DNA from 3 places in the Streptomyces sp. NPDC018610 genome. Region 2 is predicted to be linked to each of the others. Evidence: riboswitches for the same ligand, from Rfam matches in the RefSeq annotation. Region 2 holds a riboswitch; each other region holds the start of a gene.
What was found. Region 2 has a riboswitch for cyclic di-AMP ahead of ACH5A8_RS18200 (transglycosylase family protein). Riboswitches for the same ligand answer to the same signal wherever they lie in the genome.
Positions count from the first base shown of each region.

Region 1: linked by a shared signal. The riboswitch ahead of ACH5A8_RS20045 (transglycosylase SLT domain-containing protein) and the one ahead of ACH5A8_RS18200 (transglycosylase family protein) in region 2 are both predicted to bind cyclic di-AMP.
Region 3: linked by a shared signal. The riboswitch ahead of ACH5A8_RS15935 (C40 family peptidase) and the one ahead of ACH5A8_RS18200 (transglycosylase family protein) in region 2 are both predicted to bind cyclic di-AMP.

Region 1 covers NZ_JBISAL010000007.1:312,791-320,663, reverse strand. Annotated here, with positions in the region: gene ACH5A8_RS20075 (ABC transporter substrate-binding protein) at 1-833, opposite strand, end outside; gene ACH5A8_RS20070 (ferredoxin family protein) at 849-1,076, opposite strand; gene ACH5A8_RS20065 (GntR family transcriptional regulator) at 1,154-1,945, opposite strand; gene ACH5A8_RS20060 (M56 family metallopeptidase) at 2,111-3,049, opposite strand; gene fahA (fumarylacetoacetase) at 3,234-4,445, opposite strand; gene ACH5A8_RS20050 (HAD family hydrolase) at 4,864-5,676, shown strand; gene ACH5A8_RS20045 (transglycosylase SLT domain-containing protein) at 5,805-6,284, opposite strand; cyclic di-AMP (ydaO/yuaA leader) riboswitch at 6,290-6,480, opposite strand; gene ACH5A8_RS20040 (polyprenyl synthetase family protein) at 7,071-7,873, shown strand, end outside.
Region 2 covers NZ_JBISAL010000006.1:384,210-392,082, reverse strand. Annotated here, with positions in the region: gene eno (phosphopyruvate hydratase) at 1-1,020, opposite strand, end outside; gene ACH5A8_RS18200 (transglycosylase family protein) at 1,368-2,087, opposite strand; cyclic di-AMP (ydaO/yuaA leader) riboswitch at 2,092-2,258, opposite strand; gene ACH5A8_RS18195 (transglycosylase family protein) at 2,441-3,577, opposite strand; gene ACH5A8_RS18190 (cytochrome P450) at 3,737-5,137, opposite strand; gene ACH5A8_RS18185 (nucleoside triphosphate pyrophosphohydrolase) at 5,357-6,334, opposite strand; gene ACH5A8_RS18180 (SurA N-terminal domain-containing protein) at 6,448-7,080, opposite strand; gene ACH5A8_RS18175 (glycoside hydrolase domain-containing protein) at 7,262-7,873, opposite strand, start outside.
Region 3 covers NZ_JBISAL010000005.1:389,287-397,159, forward strand. Annotated here, with positions in the region: gene ACH5A8_RS15915 (urease subunit alpha) at 1-1,535, opposite strand, end outside; gene ACH5A8_RS15920 (urease subunit beta) at 1,528-1,839, opposite strand; gene ACH5A8_RS15925 (urease subunit gamma) at 1,851-2,153, opposite strand; gene ACH5A8_RS15930 (ANTAR domain-containing protein) at 2,591-2,950, opposite strand; cyclic di-AMP (ydaO/yuaA leader) riboswitch at 3,943-4,156, shown strand; gene ACH5A8_RS15935 (C40 family peptidase) at 4,160-4,633, shown strand; gene ACH5A8_RS15940 (ATP-binding protein) at 4,786-5,238, opposite strand; gene ACH5A8_RS15945 (helix-turn-helix domain-containing protein) at 5,562-6,422, shown strand; gene ACH5A8_RS15950 (DUF397 domain-containing protein) at 6,450-6,680, shown strand; gene ACH5A8_RS15955 (8-amino-7-oxononanoate synthase) at 6,723-7,850, opposite strand.

The DNA of each region.
Region 1 (7,873 bases), on a different contig from region 2:
GCCCGCGCGACCCGCTCGGCGGCGTCGACCGGGTGGGCGTTCAGGTAGTCCGTGGCCTGGGCCTGGGCCTTGAGGAAGGCCTCCAGGACGGCGGGGCGCTCTTCGGCGAAGTCCGCGCGGGCCGTGACGCCGTGGAAGGTGGGCAGGTTCAGCTGGGCGCCGTCGTACAGGGCCTTCGCCTTGCCCTGGTAGGCGAGGAGGCCGGGCCAGGCGACGAACTGGGACAGCGCGTCGACGCTGCCGCCCGACAGGGCCGAGGCGCCCACCGCGGGCTGCTGGTTGAGCTTCTCGATCCCCTTGTCCGGATCGACGCCGGCGCGCCGCAGAGCGCGTACGAGGGTGCCGTCGGCGGCGGAACCGAAGCTGGTGGAGACCTTCTTGCCCTTGAGGTCCGTGAGGGAGGCGAGGGCGGAGCCGGGCGCGGTGACGATGGTGTTGAGGCCGCCGCGCAGGTTGTAGCCGGTGACCGAGACCAGGCGGGTGGGCCGGCCGAGCTGCTTGCCGCGGGCCGCGTTGATCAGCAGCGGGAAGTCGCCCATCGAGCCGATGTCGATCTTCCCCGCGGTCATCTGCGCGGTGATCGGGGCGCCGGTGGCGTAGTCCTGCCAGGAGACCTTGTAGGTGTGGCCGTCGTGGAGGGAGCCCAGCTGCTTCTCGAAGTAGCCCAGGGAGCGCAGGAGGGTTCCGGCGGTGACGGTGTTGATGGTCCTGGACTGGTAGCCGACGGTGACCGTGACCGTGTGGCCGTCACCGCCGGCCGACGCGGCGCCGCCGCAGGCGGACAGCGGGAGGAGCAGGGCGATGGCGGTCAGGGCGACCGGGGTGCGTTTCATGGGGAGTTCGGCCTCTCACCGGAGCAGATAGGGCATGTTGACCGTCACGGCTCCGGTGGGACAGCGGGCCGCGCACGGGCCGCAGTACCAGCACTCGTCGACGTGCATGTACGCCTTGCCGCTGCTGGTGTCGATGGCGAGGGAGTCGAGCGGGCACATGTCCACGCACAGCGTGCAGCCGTCGATGCACTTCGACTCGTCGATGGTCACGGGCACGTCGGCCCGCTGGGGCACCAAGGGCATGGCTGTCTCCAGGGAGGTCGTACGTCGGGGTGGAGGCGGGGAAGAGGCGCGCGGGGGCGACGAGCAGGCGGGGCGGGTCAGCGGGAGCGCCGCAGCAGACCGCCCATGGTGATGCGGTCGCCGCGGAAGCGGATGAACTCCAGGTCCACCGGGCGACCGTCGTCGAGGTGGGTGAGCCGTTCCAGCATCAGGACGGCCGCACCGCGCGGGGCCTGGAGCACGGCGGCGGAGTGGGCGTCCGCGTTCACCGCCTCCAGGGTGATCTCGGCGTGCCCGAGGGGGCGGCCGGTGATGGCCTCCAGGAGGCGGAACACGTCGGTGTTCTCCAGGTCGGCGTCGAGCAGGGCGGCGCCGATGTCGAGCGGGACGTAGGTGAGGTCGAGGGAGAGGGGGAGGCCGCCGAGGCGGCGCAGGCGTTCGATGCAGAGGACGTCGGCGCCGGCCGGGACGCGCAGGCGTTCGGCCACCGGGGCGGGCGCGGGCGCGGGGCCCATGGTGCGGACCTCGTTGGTGACCCGGCCGTGTTCGCGCAGGGTCTCCGCGAGGCCCATCAGACGGTCGAGCCCGTGCGGGTACTTCTGGGCGACGACCACCGTGCCGACGCCGGGCAGGCGTTCGACGAGGCCTTCGGCGCGGAGCAGGTCCAGGGCCTCCCGGACGGTGTTGCGGGAGGCGCGGTAGTCGGCGGCGAGCGTGTCCTCGTGGGGGAGCGCACCGCCGGCGAAGGCGCCGGTCAGCAGTTGCCTGCGGAGCAGGTCCGCGAGCTGCCGGGCCCGGTCGGCGCGCAGCCGGCGCCGGGCCCGGTGGGCGGCGACGGTGGTCGCGGCGCCCTGGGCGGCGTGGTCCCGGATGCGGTCGGAGGCTGGCATGGCCCGAACCATACCGAGCGGGTAGGGAAAGTCGTGTTGCTGAAGTGTTGCGCCATGTCGGGAGCCCGAAGGACCGTCCCTGACCTGCGGGTTCCCCGGTGCTGTGCGGGAGATCCGCCAGCTGTTCCCACGGCTGCGCGGCTCCCGGTCCGCACGGCTCGGGGGTCAGCTCAGCGCCGTCAGTCCGGGCGCGAAGGTGATCAGCAGGGGCAGCAGCGGCACCAGGGCGGCCACGGCCGTCGTCAGGGCCCTGCGCCTGCGGTCCAGCCGGGGCCGGGGTTCGAGGAGGCGGTCCACGCGCTCGCCGAGCAGACGGTGGCTGGAGGCGCAGGAGAGGACCCCGCGGTGCTGGTTGAGCTCGATCAGGGCGAGGGCCGTGGTGAGGTGGCCGTGGCGCCGGGAGGCGGTGTCGTCGGCGGCCAGCTCCACCAGGCGATGGGTCTGGTCGCAGAAGTGAGCGAAGAGCGGGACGCGCGGGAAGCCGGTGGCCAGCGCGGTCGACAGGTGCAGCAGCCAGTCGTGGTGGGCGCGGGCGTGCCCGCGCTCGTGGGCGAGGACCGCGTCGAGCTGGTGACCGGTGAGACGGTGCAGGGCGCCGGTGGTGACGACGAGCTGGGGCGGATGGCCCGGCATCCACCAGGCGTCCGGGTACTCGTCCTCCAGCACCAGCATCGGGCCGCGGGCCGCCGGGAGCCCGGCGGGCAGTTCGGGGGCACGCTCCCGCAGGTGCGCGCGGGCCCGGCCACGGCGCCGGCGGACCTCGGCGAGCTCCCGGCCGAGCATCGCCGTGGTCCAGGCGGCCCCGCACGCCAGCAGCAGGGTGAGCACGGCGGCCCAGACCGGGGCGGCCGACAGGTCGTAGGCGGCGGTCACGGCGGGCGGCGCGGGTGCGAAGACCCGGTCGCGCACGGTGTGGAAGACGGCCGCGGTGCCCAGCACCAGGGCGGCCAGGCAGCACAGCAGCACGGTCGCGACCAGGCACTGCCACACCCACAGGGCGACCACGGGGTCCCGTTCGGGCCACGCGGCCCGGGTCAGCGCGCGGGGGGCCGGTACGGCGGCCGTCAGTGCGACGGCGCACAGCAGGAGCAGGCAGACGGTCATGCCACGGACTCCGGATCCTGATCGGAGGTGGGGCGGATGTCGGATGGTGCTCTGGGGCGTCCGGCGCGGTGCCGCGCGCGGCCTGCCGTCAGTATGACGGTGCCGGACGGCAGGAGTCAGGACCCGGCGGCGACCGAATTCCGACGGCGTACGGCGGGGCGGCACGCCCCGCCCCGCCTCGGCATCAGGCCGTCACGATCCGCCCGGTGACCTCGCCCAGGCCCACCGGGGCGCCGCCCGCGCCCGGAGCCTGGGCCGACAGGGTCACCACGTCGCCGTCCTCCAGGAACGTCCGCTTGCCGTCGGGCAGTTCGAGCGGCTCCCGGCCGTTCCAGGTGAGCTCCAGCAGCGAGCCGCGCTGCGCCGCCTCCGGGCCGCTCACCGTGCCCGAGCCGTACAGGTCGCCGGTGCGCAGGGAGGCGCCGTTGACCGTCATGTGGGCCAACTGCTGGGCGGCCGTCCAGTACATGGTGGAGAAGGGCGGCTCGGACACCACGTGCCCGTTGATCGCGACGGAGATCCGCAGGTCGTAGCCGCCGGGCTCGTCCGCCGAGTCGTCGAGGTAGGGCAGCAGCGGGTGCGTCCGCTCCGGCGGGGCCACCCGGGCGTCCTCCAGCGCGTCCAGCGGGGTGATCCACGCCGACACCGACGTGGCGAACGACTTGCCGAGGAACGGGCCGAGGGGGACGTACTCCCAGGCCTGGATGTCGCGCGCCGACCAGTCGTTGAGCAGGCACAGCCCGAAGACGTGCTCCCGGAAGTTCTCCAGCGACACCGGTTGCCCCGTCCGCGAGGGCACGCCCACCACGAAGCCGACCTCGGCCTCGATGTCCAGCCGGACGGAGGGCCCGAAGACCGGAGTGGGGTCGGTGGGGGCCTTGCGCTGGCCGGCGGGGCGCACGATGTCGGTGCCCGACACGACGACCGTGCCCGAGCGGCCGTGGTAGCCGATCGGCAGGTGCTTCCAGTTGGGGGTGAGCGAGTCCGCCGCGTCCGGGCGGAAGATCCGGCCCACGTTCCGCGCGTGGTTCTCCGAGGCGTAGAAGTCGACGTAGTCCGCGACCTCGAAGGGCAGGTGCAGGGTGACCGAGGACAGCGGGTGCAGGAACGGGGCGACGGTCTCCTGGTGGGCCGGCACCGTCACCCACGCGGTCAGCGCGCGGCGCACGTCCGACCAGGCGGTGCGGCCGGCGGCCAGCAGCGGGTTCAGCGTCGGCCGGGCGAGGAGGGCGGCGTACGGGGAGCCGAGCGCCATGGCCGCCGCGCCCGCGTCCAGGACGTGGTCGCCGAGCCGGACGCCGACGGTCTTCTCCTGCGATCCGGCGCGCGAGAAGACGCCGTAGGGAAGGTTGTGCGGACCGAAGGGGTCGCCCTCGGGGACCTCGAAGGGGGGCATCGGGTACTGCCTCTCTTTCGTGTGCCGTGCGTTCCGTTGGATCAGGCCACACGTTCATGTGGTCGGGCCACACGTTACGGGGGCGCCGACCGTCTTGGGCAGTGCCTGAAGAGCTCGCGATGTCCCAATTGGCCTTGTCGGAGAGGGTGATTCCGGCTTGGCGTCCTTTGGGGAGGCGGACGGGGTGGGTCCGCTCCGTAGGGGGCACGTGGGGGCCCGTGGCCGGGCGAGCCGTGGGCGTGCCGTTCGGGGCCGACCGGGACGTGCCGGGCGTGATCGTGAGACGGCGGACCCCGACCACCGACCAGCAGGCCGCCGGGCAACGGGAGTTGGGGGAGGACGGCCGGGGCGGCGGAGCGTGCCGGCGCCGTCCGGTTCCCGTGGTTCCCGCCGTGCGAGGGGTCCGTATTCTCTGATCATGGCCGCTCCCGTTCCCCCCGCATATGCCCTCATCGCCACTGACCTGGACGGGACGCTGCTGCGCGGCGACGACACCGTGTCCGACCGGTCCCGTGCCGCGCTCGCGCGGGCGGCCGCGGCCGGCGCCCGACACCTCGTGGTGACCGGACGGCCGGCGCCGAGGGTGCGGTCACTGCTGGCGGTCCTGGGCGCCACCGGACTCGCCGTGTGCGGCCAGGGCGCGCAGCTCTACGACGCCGGGACGGACCGGCTGCTGTGGTCGGTCACCCTGGACCGGGAGACCGCCGAGACCGCGCTCGGCAAGATCGAGGCCGAGGTGGGCGAGGTGTACGCCGCGGTCGACCAGGACGGCGTGGACGGGCTCACGCTCATCGAGCCGGGGTACCGCATGCCGCACCCCACCCTGCCCGCCGTGCGGGTCGGACGGCGCGAGGAGTTGTGGCGCGCGCCCATCAGCAAGGTGCTGCTGCGCCACCCGCACCTCGGCGACGACGAGCTCGCGGCGGCGGCCCGCGGCGTGGTCGGCTCCCTGGCGACGGTCACGATGTCGGGCCCGGGCACCGTCGAGCTCCAGCCGTGCGGCATCACCAAGGCGACCGGGCTGGCGCTGGCCGCCGAACACCTGGGGCTCGGGCGGGAGAGCGCCCTCGCCTTCGGCGACATGCCGAACGACATCCCGATGTTTCGGTGGGCGGCCCGGGGCGTCGCCATGGCCAATGCCCACCCCGAACTCAAGGCGGTGGCCGACGAGGTCACCACGTCGAACGAGGACGACGGCATCGCCGTCGTCCTCGATCGGTTGTTCGCCTAGGCGGGCCGGGCGCGGCCGGTGCGGTCCGGCCGTGCCCGGCCCGTCCAGGTCCGTGTTGGTGCTTCGTCCCGCCGGGCCCGGCGTCGTCTCCGTCAGGCAGATTCCCGTCAGGTCCGGCGGGCCGTCCCTCAGTACGCGCTGTAGACGTTGTCGATCGAGCCGTACCGCGCCGCCGCGTAGTTGCAGGCGGCCGTGATGTTCGCGACCGGGTCGTAGATGTCGAACGACGTGCCGGCCACGTGGTACGTGTTGAACGTCGGCTGGATGACCTGCAGCAGGCCCTTGGACGGGATGCCCTTGGCGGCGTTGGAGTCCCAGAGGTTGATGGCCATCGGGTTGCCGGACGACTCCCGCATGATGTTGCGGTGGATGCCGTTGTAGGAGCCCGGGATGCCCTTCTCGGCCATGATCGCGAGGGACTCCCGGATCCAGCCGTCGAGGTTGTTCGGGTAGGAGACCGAGCTCACGGCCGTGGTGGTGGCCGGGGCCGCGGAGGCGCTGGTGGCGCCGATGAGCGGGACGGCGAGAACGGCGGCGCCCGTGCCGCTGACGGCGAGGGTGCGGAGGATGCGGGCGGTGCGGGAACGACGCTGACCGTTTGCGGACATGCGGGACTTCCTCTCCGTCGCCTGCGAGGTGAGCTGTCGGGTTCGGGCGGGGAGGTGCCCGGCCGCGCCCCGAAGGGCACGGCTTCACCCCGAGCCGTTCCGGCGTGGCGTACGACGTTGGACGACGTACGGCGCTCCGGCCCGGCGACTTACCTGGGTCCCCCGCTCCTGCCATGGGTGTCGGTTCGTTGGATTCGGGCGGCGGCAGGATTCGGCGTTCCGCCCGACGGCCCGGAACGTATGCGAGAGCACATGTCCAGAACAAGTACCGAAACCACACCTCGCCCTAATTGACCTTGGTCTGGGGTGTTTGGGATGCTTGATCCTTTGCGATCGCCAACACTCAACTGGCTTACGGGACACGGTGAAGCGGTGAGGTCCGGTGCGTGTGGGCCCGACGGTCCGCCGTGACCCAACTCACGGTTTGTTTAGCTGCGGAGCATTTACGGCTAAGCGGAATTGGGATGCCAATACGGTTAAATCGGGCCATGGAGGGAGTTGGTGTGATGGTCGTCACGTCGAGTGACGTCTTGGCCCTGGCGCACGTGTGTACCTGTGAGCGTGTGTGCGAGTGAGGGCGGCCACGGGGAAGAGGAGTGAGTCGATAAATATCTGTTCATACGTGGCGATCGCATGCATATCGGGCGTGACCGATACCGCCTGGCCTGTATCGGTGGGCGCTAGCGGTGATCGAAACCTGACCGGATACGCTGACTTGAGTGATGGCAGCGACCTATCGACAAACCGTGTAATCGCCAGCAGACACCAGCAGACAGGAGACCCCTCGTGACCGTCGTCGGGCCGTTCGGGCTGAGCGTGCGGGACCAGGCTGTCGAAGCCGATGTCCAGGCCGGGTTGGCGGCTGTCGAGGAAGGGTTGCTCGAAGCCACCAAGAGCGAGGTCCCCTTCATCACGGAGGCCGCGCAACACCTCGTCAAGGCGGGCGGGAAGCGGTTCAGGCCCCTGCTCGTGATGCTCGCGGCGCAGTTCGGCGACCCGTACGCGCCGGGGGTCGTGCCGTCGGCCGTGGTCGTGGAGCTGACCCACCTGGCCACGCTCTACCACGACGACGTGATGGACGAGGCCGCGGTGCGCCGCGGCGTGGCCAGCGCGAACACCCGCTGGGGCAACTCGGTCGCGGTCCTGACCGGCGACTTCCTGTTCGCCCGGGCCTCCCAGATCCTCGCCGACCTCGGGCCGGAGGCGGTCCGCGTCCAGGCGCTGGCGTTCGAGCGGCTGGTCACAGGGCAGATCCTGGAGACCGCGGGCCCGCAGGACGGCCGGGACCCGGTCGACCACTACCTGGACGTGCTGGGCGGCAAGACCGGATCGCTCGTCGCCGTCTCCTGCCGGTTCGGCGCGATGATGTCCGGGGCCGACGAGACGGTCGTGGACGTGCTGACGCAGTACGGCGAGCGGCTGGGCGTCGCCTTCCAGCTCGCAGACGACGTGCTGGACATCGCCTCCGACGCGCACGAGTCCGGCAAGACGCCCGGCACCGATCTGCGCGAGGGCGTCGCGACCCTGCCCGTCCTGCGGCTGCGCGAGCGCGCGGCACGGCTCGGGCTGGCCGAGGACATCGCGCTGTG
Region 2 (7,873 bases):
CTGGTTCACCTTCACCAGCAGGGCGTTGGCGGTGCCCTCCTCGATGCCGCGGGCCAGACGCTCGGGGTTGGTGACGAACAGGTCGTCACCGACGAGCTGAACCTTCTCGCCGAGCTTGTCGGTGATGATCTTCCAGCCGGCCCAGTCGTCCTCGAACAGCGGGTCCTCGATGGAGACCAGCGGGTAGGCCGCCACCAGCTCCTCGTAGTACTCCGTCATCTCGGCGGCGGAGCGCTCCTTGCCCTCGAAGAGGTACTTGCCGTCCTTGTAGAACTCGGAGGCGGCGACGTCGAGCGCGAGGGCGATCTGCTCGCCCGGGGTGTAGCCGGCTTCCTTGACGGCCTCGAGGATGAGGTCGAGGGCCTCGCGGTTGGAGCCGAGGTTCGGGGCGAAGCCGCCCTCGTCGCCGAGGCCGGTGGACAGGCCCTTGGTCTTCAGGACCTTCTTCAGGGTGTGGTAGACCTCGGCGCCCCAGCGCAGGGCCTCGGAGAAGGACTCCGCGCCGATCGGGGCGATCATGAACTCCTGGATGTCCACGTTGGAGTCGGCGTGCGAGCCGCCGTTCAGGATGTTCATCATCGGCACCGGGAGCAGGTGCGCGTTGGGGCCGCCCAGGTAGCGGAAGAGCGGCAGGTCGCTGGCCTCGGAGGCGGCGTGCGCGACGGCGAGCGAGACGCCGAGGATGGCGTTGGCGCCCAGCGAGCCCTTGTTGTCGGTGGCGTCCAGGTCGAACATGGCCTGGTCGATGAGGCGCTGCTCGGTGGCGTCGTAGCCGACCAGCTCCGGGCCGATCTGCTCGATCACGGCGAGGACGGCCTTCTCGACGCCCTTGCCCTGGTAGCGGTTCGGGTCACCGTCGCGCAGTTCGATGGCCTCGAAGGCGCCGGTGGAGGCGCCGGACGGAACGGCGGCACGACCCGTGCTGCCGTCGTCGAGGCCGACCTCGACCTCGACCGTGGGGTTGCCTCGGGAGTCCAGGATTTCCCGGGCTACGACGACGTCGATGGACGGCACGAGCATCTCCTTCTTGGATGTGACGCTTGAAGTGCGGGGCGTGTGAGCCTTGCGACTAGAGCCTAACCGTCCCGGGGCGCCGACCGGCCGACCGACCGTCCCGTGGACAGGGTGACGGTACACATTGTTCCCGCTCGGAACAAAGGGGCCGGTGACGGGACCGCGAACGGCGGGCGAAGAAAGGCCCCTCGGGGACGGGGAGCGAAGGCGGAGCGGAAAAAGCCCCGCCCCGGCGCGTACGGGGGGAACGCGCCGGGGCGGGGAGCCCGTGGGGACGGGGGAAAGGCCCTACGTGAGTGCCATGGTGGCGCTCACGCCTGAGCGGGGCCTGTGGCCGGGCTGCCGGTGAGCTGTCACTTCAGGTGCAGCTGCTGGCCCGGGTAGATGAGGTCGGCGTCGTCGACGATGTCCTTGTTCAGCTGGAACAGCTTCTCCCAGCCACCCTGGACGTGGTGCGCGGCGGCGATGGTGCTGAGGGTGTCGCCGGTGACCACCTTGTACTCGCCGTCGCCCTTCTCGACCTTCTTGCCGGTCGGGGTGGTGACGGTCTTCTTCGGGGCCGGACGCGTCGCCGAGCGGTTGGCGCTCTGCTGCTCGGTGGAGCGGTTGACGGTGCCGCTCTTGGAGCTGCTGCTCGACGAGGACGACGAGGAGGAGGACGAGGACGACGACGAGGAGGAGCTCGTGCCGCCGGTGTACGCGGCGCCGGACAGGCCCTTGCCGCAGACCGGCCAGGCGCCCTTGCCCTGGCCCGCGAGGACCTTCTCGGCGACGGCGATCTGCTGCGACTTGCCCGCCAGGTCGGCGCGCGAGGCGTAGGCGGTGCCGCCGTACGCGGCCCAGGTGGAGTTGGTGAACTGCAGGCCGCCGTAGAAGCCGTTGCCGGTGTTGATCGACCAGTTGCCGCCGGACTCGCACTGGGCGACCGCGTCCCACTCGGAGGCGGTGGCGGCGGAGGCGTTGCCCGCGGCCATCAGCGGGGCGGCCACGGCGGCGCCGGTGACACCGGCGAGCGCGATGGCGCGGGTGGCCTTGGAGGGACGACGGTGCTTGCCCTTGCTGGAAAACAGCATGGATGGATCCCCTCACCGACGCCTGCGAGGTGAGCTGTCGGGTTCGGGCCGGTTGAGTTGCCCGGCCGTGCCCTCGATGAGGCACGGCTTCACCCCCAGCCGCTCCGGTCTGCTGCCCGGCGCGGCGACTTACCTTGGGTCCCCCGCTCCTGCCTGCGGCGCATGACGCGACGACTGTTCCCGTACGGCCGCTGGCAGGATTCGGCGTTGCGGCAGCCGGGGCTCGCGGTGACGAGCGGTCATGACCGTAGACACGCGATCGAGCGAATTTCAAAGACGATCAGGGCTTCTGAGACTCATCCCACACTTTCACCGAAAGGGACATTCAGTGCGAAGTGTGACGCGAACTCGCCCTACTTCTGGGCGTTTTCGGTAGGGACATCCAGGCTCTGACCGGCGACGATGCGGTCCGGGTCGGAGCCGATCGCGCTCTTGTTGGCGGCGTACAGCGCGTGCCATCCGCCGTCCACGTCAAGGGAGTCGGCGATGGAGGCCAGGGAGTCGCCGGAACGGACGACGTAGGAGCCGCCGACCGTGTCGGTCGTGACGCCGTCGGCCCGGGAGGCGTGCTTGCCGCCCGCGACGGTCGCGGGGACGCCGGCGGGGTCCTCGGCGGCGCTGCCGCCGCGGTGCCGGCCGCCGCCCAGCGCCCCGGTGTCGACGAGGGCCGAAGAGCCGACGGCCTGACGGGAGTTGTCCGCGTAGCCCGAGTCGCCGTAGCCGCCGGCATCCGTCGAGGGCGACGCGCCCGGAGCGCCGGCGCCGGGGGATGTGTCGGACTTGGCCGAGTCGTCCTTCTTGGTGGACGAAGAGGGGGAATCCGAGTGCTTCGTGGTGGATTCGTCCGACGAGCCCGCCGCGTGCTTCGCGTCGGAGGGCGTGCCGGACGCGCCGTCCTGGTCGGCCGAAGAACCGGACGAACCGGTCGACTTGCCCGAACCCTGTGACGAGTCGGACGGGCCGGGGTCACCGGCGTCGGCCGAACGGGAGGTTCCGGTCGAACTGGACGAACCCGTCGAACCGGTCGACTTGCCGGCGTCCGTCCCGCCGCTCTCCGGGGCGGTGGAGGAGTCCTGCGAGCCGCCCACGCCCGTGTCGACGTCCGCGGCGCCGGAGTCCTTGGTGAGCCCGGCGAGCAGCGCGCAGGTGGGCCAGACGCCCGGGCCCCGGTCGGCGAGGATCTTCTCGGCCACGGCTATCTGCTGGGACCGGCTGGCCTGGTCGGCGCTGGCGGCGTACGAGAGGCCCCCGTACTTCTCCCAGTCGTCCTGGGTCAGCAGCAGGCCGCCGTAGTAGCCGTTGCCGTTGTCGGCGCTCCAGGAGCCGCCGGTCTCGCACTGCGCCACCTTGTCCCACGTGGTGCCGTCGGCCGCACTGGCGCCCGAGGCGGCGACGAGCGGGATGGCGATGGCGGAGCCGGTGACCCCGGCGGCGACGAGGAGGGCCGGAGCCTGGCGGGGGCGACGGTGACGACCGTTCCCGGAGAGCATGCGGAGACCTTTCGCGCGACGACGGTGACCGCGCGGCGACCGGTAGCCGCCCGCCGCGCTGATGCGTGAAGGTAGCCGCTACCGATCACTTGTCACAAGTTAATGCCACACAGATCACGTGAAGATCACATAGTTGAGCGTGTGTCAGCTTTGCGTTCGTCACGGAGTCGTGGAAGGACCCGTGCCGGCCCCGGCCGGCTCCGCGTCACCGGCCGGGGCCGGGGTGAAACGCACGGGAAGGGTCCGCAGTCCGCGCATGATGAGTCCGCCGCGCCAGCGCAGCTCCGCCGGGTCGGCGTCGAGGCCGAGGTCCGGGAGCCGGGTGAGGAGGGTGGCCAGCGCGGTCTGGCCCTCCAGACGGGCGAGCGGGGCGCCGAGGCAGTAGTGGATGCCGTGGCCGTAGCCCAGATGCTGGTTGTCCCGGCGGGCGAGGTCGAGGGTGTCCGGATCGGCGAACCGCTCCGGGTCCCGGTCGGCGGCGGCGAGCACCACGAGCACCGGGTCGCCGACGGCGATGTCCTGCCCGCCGAGGGTGAGCGGCCGGGTGGCGAACCGCCAGGTGGCCATCTCCACCGGGCCGTCGTAGCGCAGCAGTTCCTCCACCCCGGTCTCCAGCAGGCCGCGCTCCCCGGCGGCGAGGGACCGCTGCAGCCGGTCGCGCTGGCCGGGGTGGGTGAGCAGCGCGTGGACGCCGTTGCCGATGAGGTTGACGGTGGTCTCGAAGCCGGCGAACAGGAGGATGAACGCCATGGCGGCGACCTCGTTCTCGGTGAGGTGCTCGCCGTGGTCGGAGGCGCGGATGAGGGCGGAGATCAGGTCCTCGCCGGGGGTGGGCTCGGCGGGGAGCGCCAGCCGCTTCCGGTGGATGAGGTCGGCGAGATAGCCGCGCATCTTCTTGACCGAGCGGGCCACTCCGCCCCGGGGGCCCTTGCCGTGGCGGATCATCATGCCCGCCCAGTCGCGGAAGTCGTCCTGGTCCTCGCGGGGGACGCCGAGCAGGTCGCAGATGGCGTAGATGGGCAGCGGGAAGGCGAACTCGTGGATGAGGTCGGCGCCGCCGCGTTCGGCGAAGCGGTCGATGAGGACGTCGGTCAGCTGCTGGACGCGGGGGGCGAACTCGGCGACGCGGCGGGGGGTGAAGGCCTTGCTGACCAGGCGGCGCAGACGGGTGTGGTCCGGCGGGTCGATGTTGAGCAGATGGGTCATCAGCTCGGCCTTGCGCTCGCCGGGGATGCCGGTCTTGCCCTTGGCGTGGGCCGGTTCGTCGTGGTGGGCGGGGTTCTTGGAGAGGCGGGGGTCGGCGAGGGCCGCTTTCGCGTCGGTGTGGCGGGTGACCAGCCAGGCGTCCACTCCGCTGGGGAGGCGGGTGCGGTGTACGGGAGCGTGTTCGCGGAGCCAGGCGTAGGCGGGGTAGGGGTTGGTCGCGAAGTCCCAGGTGAAGAGGGCGGGTGCCTCTTGGGCTGCGGGTGGGGTCGGGGGTGCCGGTGCCGGTGGGGTGGCGGGTGCGGGGCCCGGTGGGGTGGCGGGTGCGGGTGGGGTGGTGGGTGGCTGGTCCTGCATGGGGGTGACCCTAGTCGTGGGGGTGCGGGGGGAAGGGGCGCCAAGGGGGCGCCTGGGGGGAGGTCGTCCCCGCCTCCCCTTCCCGTCCCGGACCTGGGGGGTGTCCCCCAGACCCCCTGGGGGGCGTCGTTCTCCGCGGGAGGGTGGGGGCTGGGCGCGCAGTCCGCGCCCCTCGGGCCCTCGGGCCCCGGGAGGTCCTGGAGGCTTGGGGGCTGGAGGTCAGACTTGTTCTGCTTTTCGGATGGCGTCCCGGTATGTCCGGGCCGCCGCTCTCAGGGCCGCTTCCGGGTCCACTCCCCGCGCCTCGGCCTCGGCGGCCAGGGTCAGGAGTTCGTAGCCGACGCCTTCCGTCTTCGGCAGGGGGACGTTCAGGCCCGCCGTGCGGGCGCGGGAGGAGAGCTTGGCGGCCAGGGCCAGGCCCGGCTGGCCGAGGGGGACGCCGTCCGTCACGGAGGCGCGGCGCTTCTCCTCGGCCTTGGTGCGCAGCCAGTGCTCCTTCACCTCCTCCGGCGTCGTCGCGCTCTCGTCGCCGAAGACGTGCGGGTGGCGGTGGATCAGCTTGGCGACGATGCCGCCGGCCACGTCGTCGATCGAGAAGGGCTCCTCGGCGTCCTCCTCGGCGATACGGGCGTGGAAGACGACCTGGAGCAGGACGTCCCCGAGCTCCTCGCGCAGCTCCTCGCGGTCGCCGTCCTCGATGGACTCGACCAGTTCGTACGCCTCCTCGATGGCGTACTTGGCCAGGCCCTCGTGGGTCTGGCGGGACGACCAGGGGCACTCGGCGCGGATCCGGTCCATGACCTGCACCAGGTCGAGCAGGCGGGCGCCGGGCAGGTCGTAGGAGGCGGGGAGCAGTTCCAGTTCGGGCATGCTCACCCGGCCGGAGCCGGCGAGGCGGGCGAGGCCGTCGGTGAGGGCCGGCTCGCCCTCGCCGGTGGCCACCACCACGACCGTGCGGCCGCCTGCGCAGGCGCCGACCAGTTCCTCGGCGGTCGGCGCCGCCTCGGCCACGGCGACGCCCGCCTCACGCAGGTACGGCAGCTGCGGGTGCGCCCCGTCCGCGCACAGCACCCGGTCGGCGGCGTGCAGCGCCTGCCAGGCGGGCCAGGACAGCAGCCCGGGGGCGACCCGGTGGCTGGTGGTGAGCAGGACGATGCGGCCGGGGGCGGCTTCGGTGCCGTGGGCGGTGGTGTTCACCCTTCGAACGTAGCCCACCGCGCCGAGGCCCCCCGAGTCGTCCACACGCCGGCCCGCTCGCGGGGTCCGGGGTCACGGGTTTTCCACAGGCCGTCCGTCGCGTCGTACGTCCGTCACGCCCCCGCCGACGTGACCTCGCGCAGCCACGGCGACTTCGCCTCGACGCCGCCCTTTCGGACGTCCCAGGCGCCGTAGCGCGGGTTGAGGTCGACGTCCAGTTCGCCGGAGGCGGTGGACAGGGCCTGCCAGAAGGCCGGCTGGGAGGTGTCGGTGTGCAGCTTCGTGGCCAGCTTCTGGGCCTCGACCTGGAGGCGGAGGTTGTCGTCGAGGCGCTGCGGCGCCACCCCGTACTGCTGCAGCCAGGCCGTCTCCAGCGCCTGGGCGCCGCCCGCCTGCTGCTCCAGGCCGGCGCGCAGCCGCTGGACCTCGTGGCGGGTGACGGTGACGCCCGCGTCCCGGGCGGCGCGCTCCAGCACCCGGTCGAGCACCATCTGGTGCAGGGTGTCCCGGGAGAGGGTGCCGGTGCGGGCGACGGCCTGCTCGTACTGCGTCTCGTCGGGCACCGCGGCGCGCTGCGCCCGGCGCACCTCGTCCACCCGGCTCTGCAACTGCGCGACGGTGATCCGCTGTCCGCCCACCACGGCCGCGGCGCCCGGATGCGCGTCGCTGCCGCAGGCGGTCAGGAGAGGGGCCGCCGCGGCGATCGCGGCGGACAGGACGAGCGCGGTGCGACGGCGGCGGTGCAAGGAAACCTCCCGAGGAGAGTTTGTGCGGCGGTGCACAAAGTCTTGCGGTGATCGATGGTAGGCAGCGGCCGGGCTCCGGCCAAGCCATTGGACCAACGATTCACGGCGACTTCGGGCACCGCCGCCCGCCTCCGGTCCGCTTCTCCTCCGGGTGGCGGGCGGCCGGGCGCCGGCGCGGGTGTCAGCCCGTGATCGCCACGGGGGCGTCCCACCAGTCGCGGTCGACGGTGAGGGTGTAGCCGCCGCGGGTCTCCTTGCTGTTCACCTTGTACTGGTGGGCGCGGCTGTGGTCGGTGAACTGGGAGGCGCCCCAGGGCCAGTCGGAGGTGACGCTCTCCTTGCCGTCCCACAGGGCGTACCAGAGGTTGCCGGGCAGGTCGGTCTTGTTGCTCGCGGTGGCGATGGCCTTGGCGCTGGAGCTGGTGAAGCCGTAGTAGCCGGCGCGGTAGGTCTTGGCGCGCAGTTCCTTGTCGAAGGAGCGCACATAGGCGAGCACGGCGTCGTTGCACGACTTGTTCGTCGTGTCGTACGGCTCCATGTCGAGGTAGATCGCGCTGCCGGCCTTCATGCCGAGCGCGGCGGCCTTGGCCACGGCGTCCTTGGCGTCGGCGGTGCCGAGGGAGGTGGCGGTGGAGGCGCTGATCTTCTCCGGGCTGGAGCCGGTCTGGCACGGCGGCTGGGCGCCGACGTAGATCGGGACCAGCTTCCAGCCCTGCGCGCTGACGGACTTCACCCAGGAGGCGGTGAGGTTGGGCTGGTTGCAGCCGCGGTTCTTGCCGCCGACGTAGACGGC
Region 3 (7,873 bases), on a different contig from region 2:
CGCAGCCGTTCGGGCAGCCCGTCCTCGATCGCGAGCGGGGCCACGAAGGTGACCGAGTTGGACGCGGGCGCCCGGCCGATCGCCCCGTACATCGGGCGCGGCAGGACGGGCTGCGGGGTCGGGATCGAGGCGTTCGCGTCGCCCATCTGCGCGTACGCGATCTGGCCGCCCTTGATGACGAGGAGCGGCTTGACCCCGAAGAACGCGGGCTCCCACAGCACGAGGTCGGCGAGCTTGCCGGTCCGCACGGAGCCGATCTCGCGGTCCAGGCCCTGTGCGACGGCCGGGTTGATCGTGTACTTGGCGACATAGCGGCGTACCCGGTGGTTGTCGGCGCGCCCGTCGCCCGGCAGCAGGCCGCGGCGGCGCTTCATGATGTGCGCCGTCTGCCAGGTCCGCAGGATCACCTCGCCGACGCGGCCCATGGCCTGGGAGTCGGAGGAGATGATCGAGATGGCGCCCAGGTCGTGCAGCACGTCCTCGGCGCCGATGGTCGAGGGGCGGATCCGCGACTCGGCGAACGCCAGGTCCTCGGGGACCGCCGGGTTCAGATGGTGGCACACCATCAGCATGTCGAGGTGTTCCTCGACGGTGTTGACGGTGAACGGCCGGGTCGGGTTGGTGGAGCTCGGCAGCACGTTCGGCTCGGAGACCACGGTCATGATGTCCGGCGCGTGGCCGCCGCCCGCGCCCTCGGTGTGGTAGCTGTGGATGCCCCGGCCGGCGATCGCGGCGAGCGTGTCGCCCACGAAACCGGCCTCGTTGAGGGTGTCGGTGTGGATGGCGACCTGGACGCCGGTCCGGTCGGCGACGGTGAGCGCGGCGTCGATGACCGCGGGCGTGCATCCCCAGTCCTCGTGCAGCTTCAGGCCGAGGGCGCCGCCGCGGATCTGGGACAGCATGGCCTCGTGCGAGACGGTGTTGCCCTTGCCGAGCAGACCGATGTTGAGCGGGTAGGCCTCCAGCGCCTCCAGGGTCCGCGCCAGGTGCCAGGGGCCGGGGGTCACGGTGGTCGCCTTGGAGCCCTCGGCCGGTCCGGTGCCGCCGCCCACGAGGGTGGTGATGCCGGAGGCGAGCGCCTCGTCGGCGACCTGCGGGCAGATGAAGTGGACGTGCGCGTCGATGGCGCCCGCGGTCAGGATCCGCCCGTTGCCCGCGATGATCTCGGTCTCCGGGCCGAGGACCAGGTCCGGGTGGACGCCGTCCATGGTGTCGGGGTTGCCCGCCTTGCCGATGCCGGTGATCCGGCCGTCGCGGATGCCGACGTCGGCCTTGACGATCCCCCAGTGATCGACGATGACCACACCGGTGATCACGGTGTCGGGGGCGCCGTCCGCGCGGGTGGCGCGCGACTGGCCCATGGACTCGCGGATGACCTTGCCGCCGCCGAAGACGGCCTCGTCACCGGCGCGCCCGGGGCCGCCGCAGCGGTCCTCCTCGATCTCGATCAGCAGATCGGTGTCGGCGAGCCGGATGCGGTCGCCGGTGGTGGGGCCGAACAGGTCGGCGTAGGCGGGGCGCGAGATCTCAGGCATCGAGGGAGCCTCCGATCCGGCCGCGCAGTCCGGGCACGACGCGGGCGCCGGCGATCGGGACCAGGGCGACGTCGACGGGGACGCCGGGCTCGAAGCGCACGGCGGTCCCCGCGGCGATGTCCAGCCGCTTGCCGTGCGCGGCGGCACGGTCGAACTCCAGACCGGGGTTGGCCTCGGCGAAGTGGTAGTGCGAGCCGACCTGCACGGGACGGTCGGCGGCGTTCAGCACGGTCAGCCGCGTGACCTCACGGCCCTCGTTGTACGTGATCGGGCCGTCGTCGAACAGGATCTCTCCGGGAATCACCGCGGCCCCCCTCAGACGATCGGCTCGTGGACGGTCACGAGCTTGGTGCCGTCGGGAAAGGTGGCCTCGACCTGGACGTCGTGGATCATCTCGGGGATGCCCTCCATGACGTCGTCGCGGGTGAGCACCTTGCGTCCGGAGGACATCAGTTCGGCGACGGTGCGGCCGTCGCGGGCGCCCTCGAGGATGTGCGACGTGATGAGGGCGATCGCCTCGGGGTGGTTCAGCCTCAGCCCACGGGCCCGGCGCTTCTCGGCGACGTCGGCCGCCACATGGATGAGCAGTCTCTCTTGTTCGTGCGGGGTCAGTTGCATGTGCCCACCTCACAGTCCTCGCTCCGGACCGTGCGGGCCCGGTTGCCGCAGCCACCGCGACGGGACAGGTCTAACACAGGGACGGACTCCCCGATCTTGGGCAATCCGGACGGAAAAACCGCAGGTGGCGTGGATCTGCAGGTTAGTTCGCGGGAGTTTCGACGACGTTAACCAGACCTTGGACGTTCCATGACCGGAAGCTGGGCTGCTCCATAACCGAAAGACCCCGCTGCTCCACACGGGGCGCCGCCGCCGCACGTCACGCGCGTCACGGACGTCACGGGGGCCACACGGGGGCGCGGGACACGGGTTCACGGGGGCCCGGGCGTCAGGACGTGGCGCCGGCGCGGGCCGTCAGCGCCGCTCGCCGTGCGCCGACGGCCCGGCCGGGCGCCCGGGCGGACGTCCGCCCGCCCCACCGGGCGAATCGGTGCCGCTCAGGACCGCGCGCGGCTCGTGGAGCAGGGCGCCGCGTGCCGGCCGAGCGCCCGCCTCAGCTCCTCCAGCTCGGTGTCGGACAGGGCGCCGCCCTGCGCGAACTTCAAGACGTGCTCGGCGACCGTGCGCACCTTCGTGTTGGTGCGCTGGGAGACCTCCCGCAGGACCCGCCAGGCGTCATCGGGCGGGATCCGCCCGAAGGCGACCACCGCGCCGATGGCCTGGTCTATGACGGCGTGCGAGGTCAGGGCGCGCTGCATCTGGTCGATCTCCTCGTGCAGCCGCTCGTGCTCCAGCACCAGATCGGTGGTGGACAGCAGCTGGAGGGGGTGCCGCCTGGAAATCGCGAAGAACACCATTGCAGATCCCCTGGGTCGTCGAGCGGCCGGAGTTCCACCTCCAGCTTGCTCCAGGACGACGGCGCGCACGACCGGAGGCCCGCCGTCCGAAGCCCCTGGCCGGGCCGCGTACGTCCTGTGCGTTCCCGACTCCGACGGCCCCGCAGGCCGGTACCGTCCCCCTGGAGGGATGCGCTACGCCCCCCTCTCCCCCGTCCCCCGGCCGGCCGCCGGGCGGTCACGGGGCCCGCCGAGCGCGTGGGCACCGCACCGGCGGACACCGGACCCGGACGCGGGGTGGGCCGCCGACGCCGCCGCTCGACCCCGCCGAGCCGCCCTCGGAACCGTCCCGAGGCCGCCGGCGGCGCTGACCGCGCCGAGGGGAGCCGGTCGGCCGTTACCGCGCCGCGGCGGCCCTGCTCGGCCGGAGCGATCCGGGCCGGGGAGGCCACAGCGGCCTGAGCGCCCCTCAGGCGCTCAGGCCGCACGGCGGCGGAACTGCGGGACGTGCTCGCGCTGACGCACCGCCGTGGCGGGCCCGAGCCGCACACGCCGCCCTGGCGCGGGCGCTGAGGCCGCTGCGGGCGCTGCGGGCCCTGGGCGGCGAGCGGCCGACCGCCCGCGTCACCCTGCCGCTCGCGAGAGCCAGTTGACGCACCCGCAGCGGCGTCCCGGGCCGCACCCATGCCGGCACGCGTGCCGGTCACACGGCGCGTGACCGCGGGCGTGAGCCGAAACGGACCAAATGACGTACCGCCTTTCGGCGTAGATACACACCCTTTTTCGGGGCCCTTCCGGTTGCGCGACCAGCCCGCACGGATGGCGGAATGGGATGCTCCGGTGCTGGTCCGGGCGTCGCCGCAAGAGGACACAGTCGTTCGAGCGAGCGAGTGTCCACCCGAACGGGTGAGTGGTGAGTAACAACACAGATCTCCGGTTCCGTTGGGATTTTCGGACATCCGTAGGTGAAGATCCCTGTCTGACGACAAGCCCCCGCCACAGCGGCGGGGCGGTCCGGGCGGACGCCGAGTCCTGCCGCCGCCCGGACAACCGGTCGACGGGAGTGGATCGGCAGGAGTGGAGGACCCGAGCACGACGGGTCGCCGGAACGGTCACGCCATGACCGGGTCGAGCCGCCCTTGGGGTGAAGCCGCGGCAACGCGGCCGGGCAACTTCGCCAGCCCGAATCCGACAGGTCATCCTTCACAGGCGGCTGACGAAGGGTTGCGCATGACTGCGCTCAATCGTGTCCCGTCGTTCATGGCCCGGGCCGGCACGGCCTCGGCCCTGACCATCGCCGCCGTGGGCGGCTCGATCGTGGTGCCCGGCGCCGCCGGGGACGCCTCAGCCGCGACCCTCGCGACGAGGGCTCTCCAGATCGCGGCGTCCAAGAAGGGCTCCCCCTACCAGTGGGGCGCCACGGGACCACGGCGGTTCGACTGCTCCGGACTCACGCTGTACTCGTTCAAGAGGGCGGGCAAGAAGCTGCCCCGCACGGCCGAACAGCAGTACAACAAGACCCGTCACATCTCCGCGGGCAGCCGCCGCGCGGGTGACCTGGTGTTCTTCCACTCGGGTTCGTACGTCTACCACGTCGGCATCTACGCCGGCGGGGGCAAGATCTGGCACGCCCCGAAGACCGGGGACGTGGTGCGGCTGCAGAAGATCTGGACCAGAAGCGTGTGGTACGGGCGGGTCAACTGACCCGCCCGGGGGCGGGGACGGCCGGTGAGACACCGTCACCGCCCTCGGTCCGCGGCGCCGTCGCTCTCCGACGTCACGGCGCCGCCGCGTTCCCGGGCCGTCTCCCCGTGTCGTTCACGGGTCGCCGGCTCCACGGCCCGCGACGTCGCGCGCTACGGCTCCCGCCTGCACGGTGCCGGACGGTCGTCGACCGTCCACGGGAGCTCGATGCAGACCGTCTTCCCGCCCTCCCGGGTGGGCCGCACGGTCAGTCGTCCGCCGCACTCCGCGGCGAGACACCGGATGATCACCATGCCCCGGCCGTTGTCCTGCTGGACGGCGGCCGGCAGCCGTTTCGGGAACCGTGGATGACTGTCGGTGACCCCGATGCGCAGCAGTTCGTCGCGCTCCAGGAGGAGGGCCACCGTGAACGTCGGCGACTGCCCGAAAGTGTGCTGTACGGCGTTGGTCGCGAGCTCGGAGACGATGAGCCGCACGGTGTCGGCGGTGTCCGTCTCCGCGGACAGGCCCCACTCCGCCAGGGTGCCCACCGCATAGGCGCGGGCGGCGGAGACCGAGGCGGGATCGCTCGGCAGAGTGACGGATGCTTCCAGAAGGTCTGCCATGGCGATGTCGTCCCTTTCCCACGGGGCCGCGGTCCGACACGGAGCGGATGGTTCGAGTACGGTCCCGGACTGGTGCTTCGCCGTCAGACTGCCATCACCCGGGCGGTCCCGGTGGCGATCCACCGAGATATGCATATATCTGTCGCCCGAAGCGGTGAACTCTGCGACGGCCGACCGCATGCGACACGGCCCGCACCGGGCCCGGCGCCGACCGTGCCGGGCCCGGCTGGGCGCGCCCGGGCCCGGCGGGGACACACCGTCCCCGTTCGCGGCGCGGGTCGCCGCGGGCCGCCGCACGAACCCGGGAGGAGTGAGGAGTATCCATGCAGCACGGTCCCGTGGTGCGCCGCCGCAAGCTCGGCGCCGAACTGCGCACGCTGCGCGCCGGCGCGGGTCTCACCAGCGGACAGGCGGCCCGGCTGGTGGGCTGGCACCAGTCGAAGGTGAGCCGGATCGAGACCGGCACCAGCGGCGTGAAACCGGCCGACGTGCGGCTGCTGCTGGACGCCTACGCGGTCCACGACGCCCAACTGCGCCGGCTGCTTCTGGCGTTGGCGGCCTCCGAGGACGGCGACGGCCGGCACCGCTGGTGGCACGCCTACCGCGGTGTGCTGCCGCCCACCTACCGGGACTTCATCAGCCTGGAGTCGCAGGCGACCGCGATGCGCACCCTGGAGACCACGGTCGTGCCCGGACTGCTCCAGACGGCCGAGTACGCCCGTGAGGTCACCCGGGCCGCCGTGGAGGGGCTGGACGAGGAGCGGCTGGACGCGCTGGTCGAGGTGCGCCTGGCCCGGCAGCACGTCCTGCGGGCCGACCCGCCGCTGCAGCTGAACGCGGTGCTCGACGAGGCCGTGCTGCACCGGGAGGTGGGCGGTCCGGAGGTCATGGCGCGTCAGCTGGAGCGGCTGGCGGAGGCGGCGCGGCTGCCCCAGGTACGGCTGCAGGTGCTGCCGTTCGCCGCGGGCGCGCACATCGGCGTCACCGGGCCTTTCGTCATCTTCTCCTTTTCTCACACTTCTGATCTGGATGTGGTCGTTCTCGACCACTTGACGAGTAGCTTCCACCTCGATCGGAAAGAAGACCTGGAGGCCTACACCGAGGCCTACGACACCCTTCGGTCCCATGCCCTGTCGACCGAGGACTCGTTGGACTTCATCGCCGGGATGCGCCAGGACAGGTGAGGGCGCGCGACCGGGTAAGGAGGCACCATGTCCGCTCCGCCGCGGAACGTACCTTCCAGCGCCGATCTGAACGGCGTGCGATGGCTGCGCAGCAGCCACAGCACGGGAGCGAACAACTGCGTCGAGACCGCGCGCCCGTCGTCGGGGCCGGGCGCCGGACTGCTCGCGGTACGCGACTCCAAGGCGCCGGCCGGGCCCGCGCTGCTCTTCTCCCCCGGGAGCTGGGCGGAGTTCACCGCCGCGGTGCGCCGCGTCTGATCCGTCTCCCCCTCAGGCGGCGCACGGCCGTGTCACGCCGACTCATGGTCGCGTTCCGCCGATCACCCGGACAGCGCGCTCGATCTGCGCCCCGGAGAGGTCCGCACGGGCGGTCAGCCTGAGCCGTGAGATGCCGTCGGGCACGGAAGGAGGACGGAAGCAGCCCACGGCCAGGCCCGCCGCACGGCAGTCGGCCGCCCAGCGCACGGCTCCCTCCGGGGACGGCGCCCGCACGGAGACCACCGCGGCGTCCGGGCGCACCGCCTGGAGGCCCTCCGCGGTCAGACGGGCGTGCAGTTCGGCCGCCACCGCGCGCGCCCGCTCGGCGCGCTCCGGCTCGCGGCGCAACAGCCGCAGGGCGGACAGGGCCGCGCCCGCCGCCGCGGGGGCGAGACCGGTGTCGAAGATGAACGTACGCGCCGCGTTGACCAGGTGGTCGATCACCCGGGCGGGTCCGAGCACAGCTCCGCCCTGGCTGCCGAGCGACTTGGACAGCGTGGCGGTCACGACCACGTCGGCGGCGCCGGCGAGCCCCGCCGCGTGGGCCGCGCCGCGGCCGCCGTCACCGAGCACGCCCAGTCCATGGGCGTCGTCGACGACCAGCCCCGCGCCCCGTTCCCGGCACACCTCCGCGAACCGCGCCAGCGGGGCGGCGTCGCCGTCGACCGAGAAGACCGTGTCGGAGACGAGGACCGCCGGCCCCTCGTGCGTCTCGAGCGCCTTGGCCACGGCCTGCGGGTCCGCGTGCGCGACGACCTGCGTGGCGGCGCGCGCCAGCCGGCAGCCGTCGATGAGCGAGGCGTGGTTGCCCGCGTCGGAGACGATCAGCGCGCCGTGCGGGGCGAGCGAGGTGACCGCGGCGAGGTTGGCGGCGTATCCGGAGGAGAACACGAGCGCCGCCTCGAAGCCGCAGAATGCGGCCAGTTCGGCTTCGAGCGCGGTGTGCAGTCCGGTGGTGCCGGTGACCAGCCGGGACCCCGTGGCGCCGCCGCCCCAGGTGCGCGCGGCGCTCGCGGCGCCCTCGGTCACCTCGGGATGCCGGGCCAGGCCCAGGTAGTCGTTGCTCGCGAGGTCGAGCAGGGGCGAGTCGGCGGGGCGGGGGCGCAGCGTCCGTACGAGCCCGGCACGGCGGCGGGCGTCCGCCTGTTCGTCGATCCAGCCGAACGCCATGGTTCCTCCGGGGCTTTTGTAGG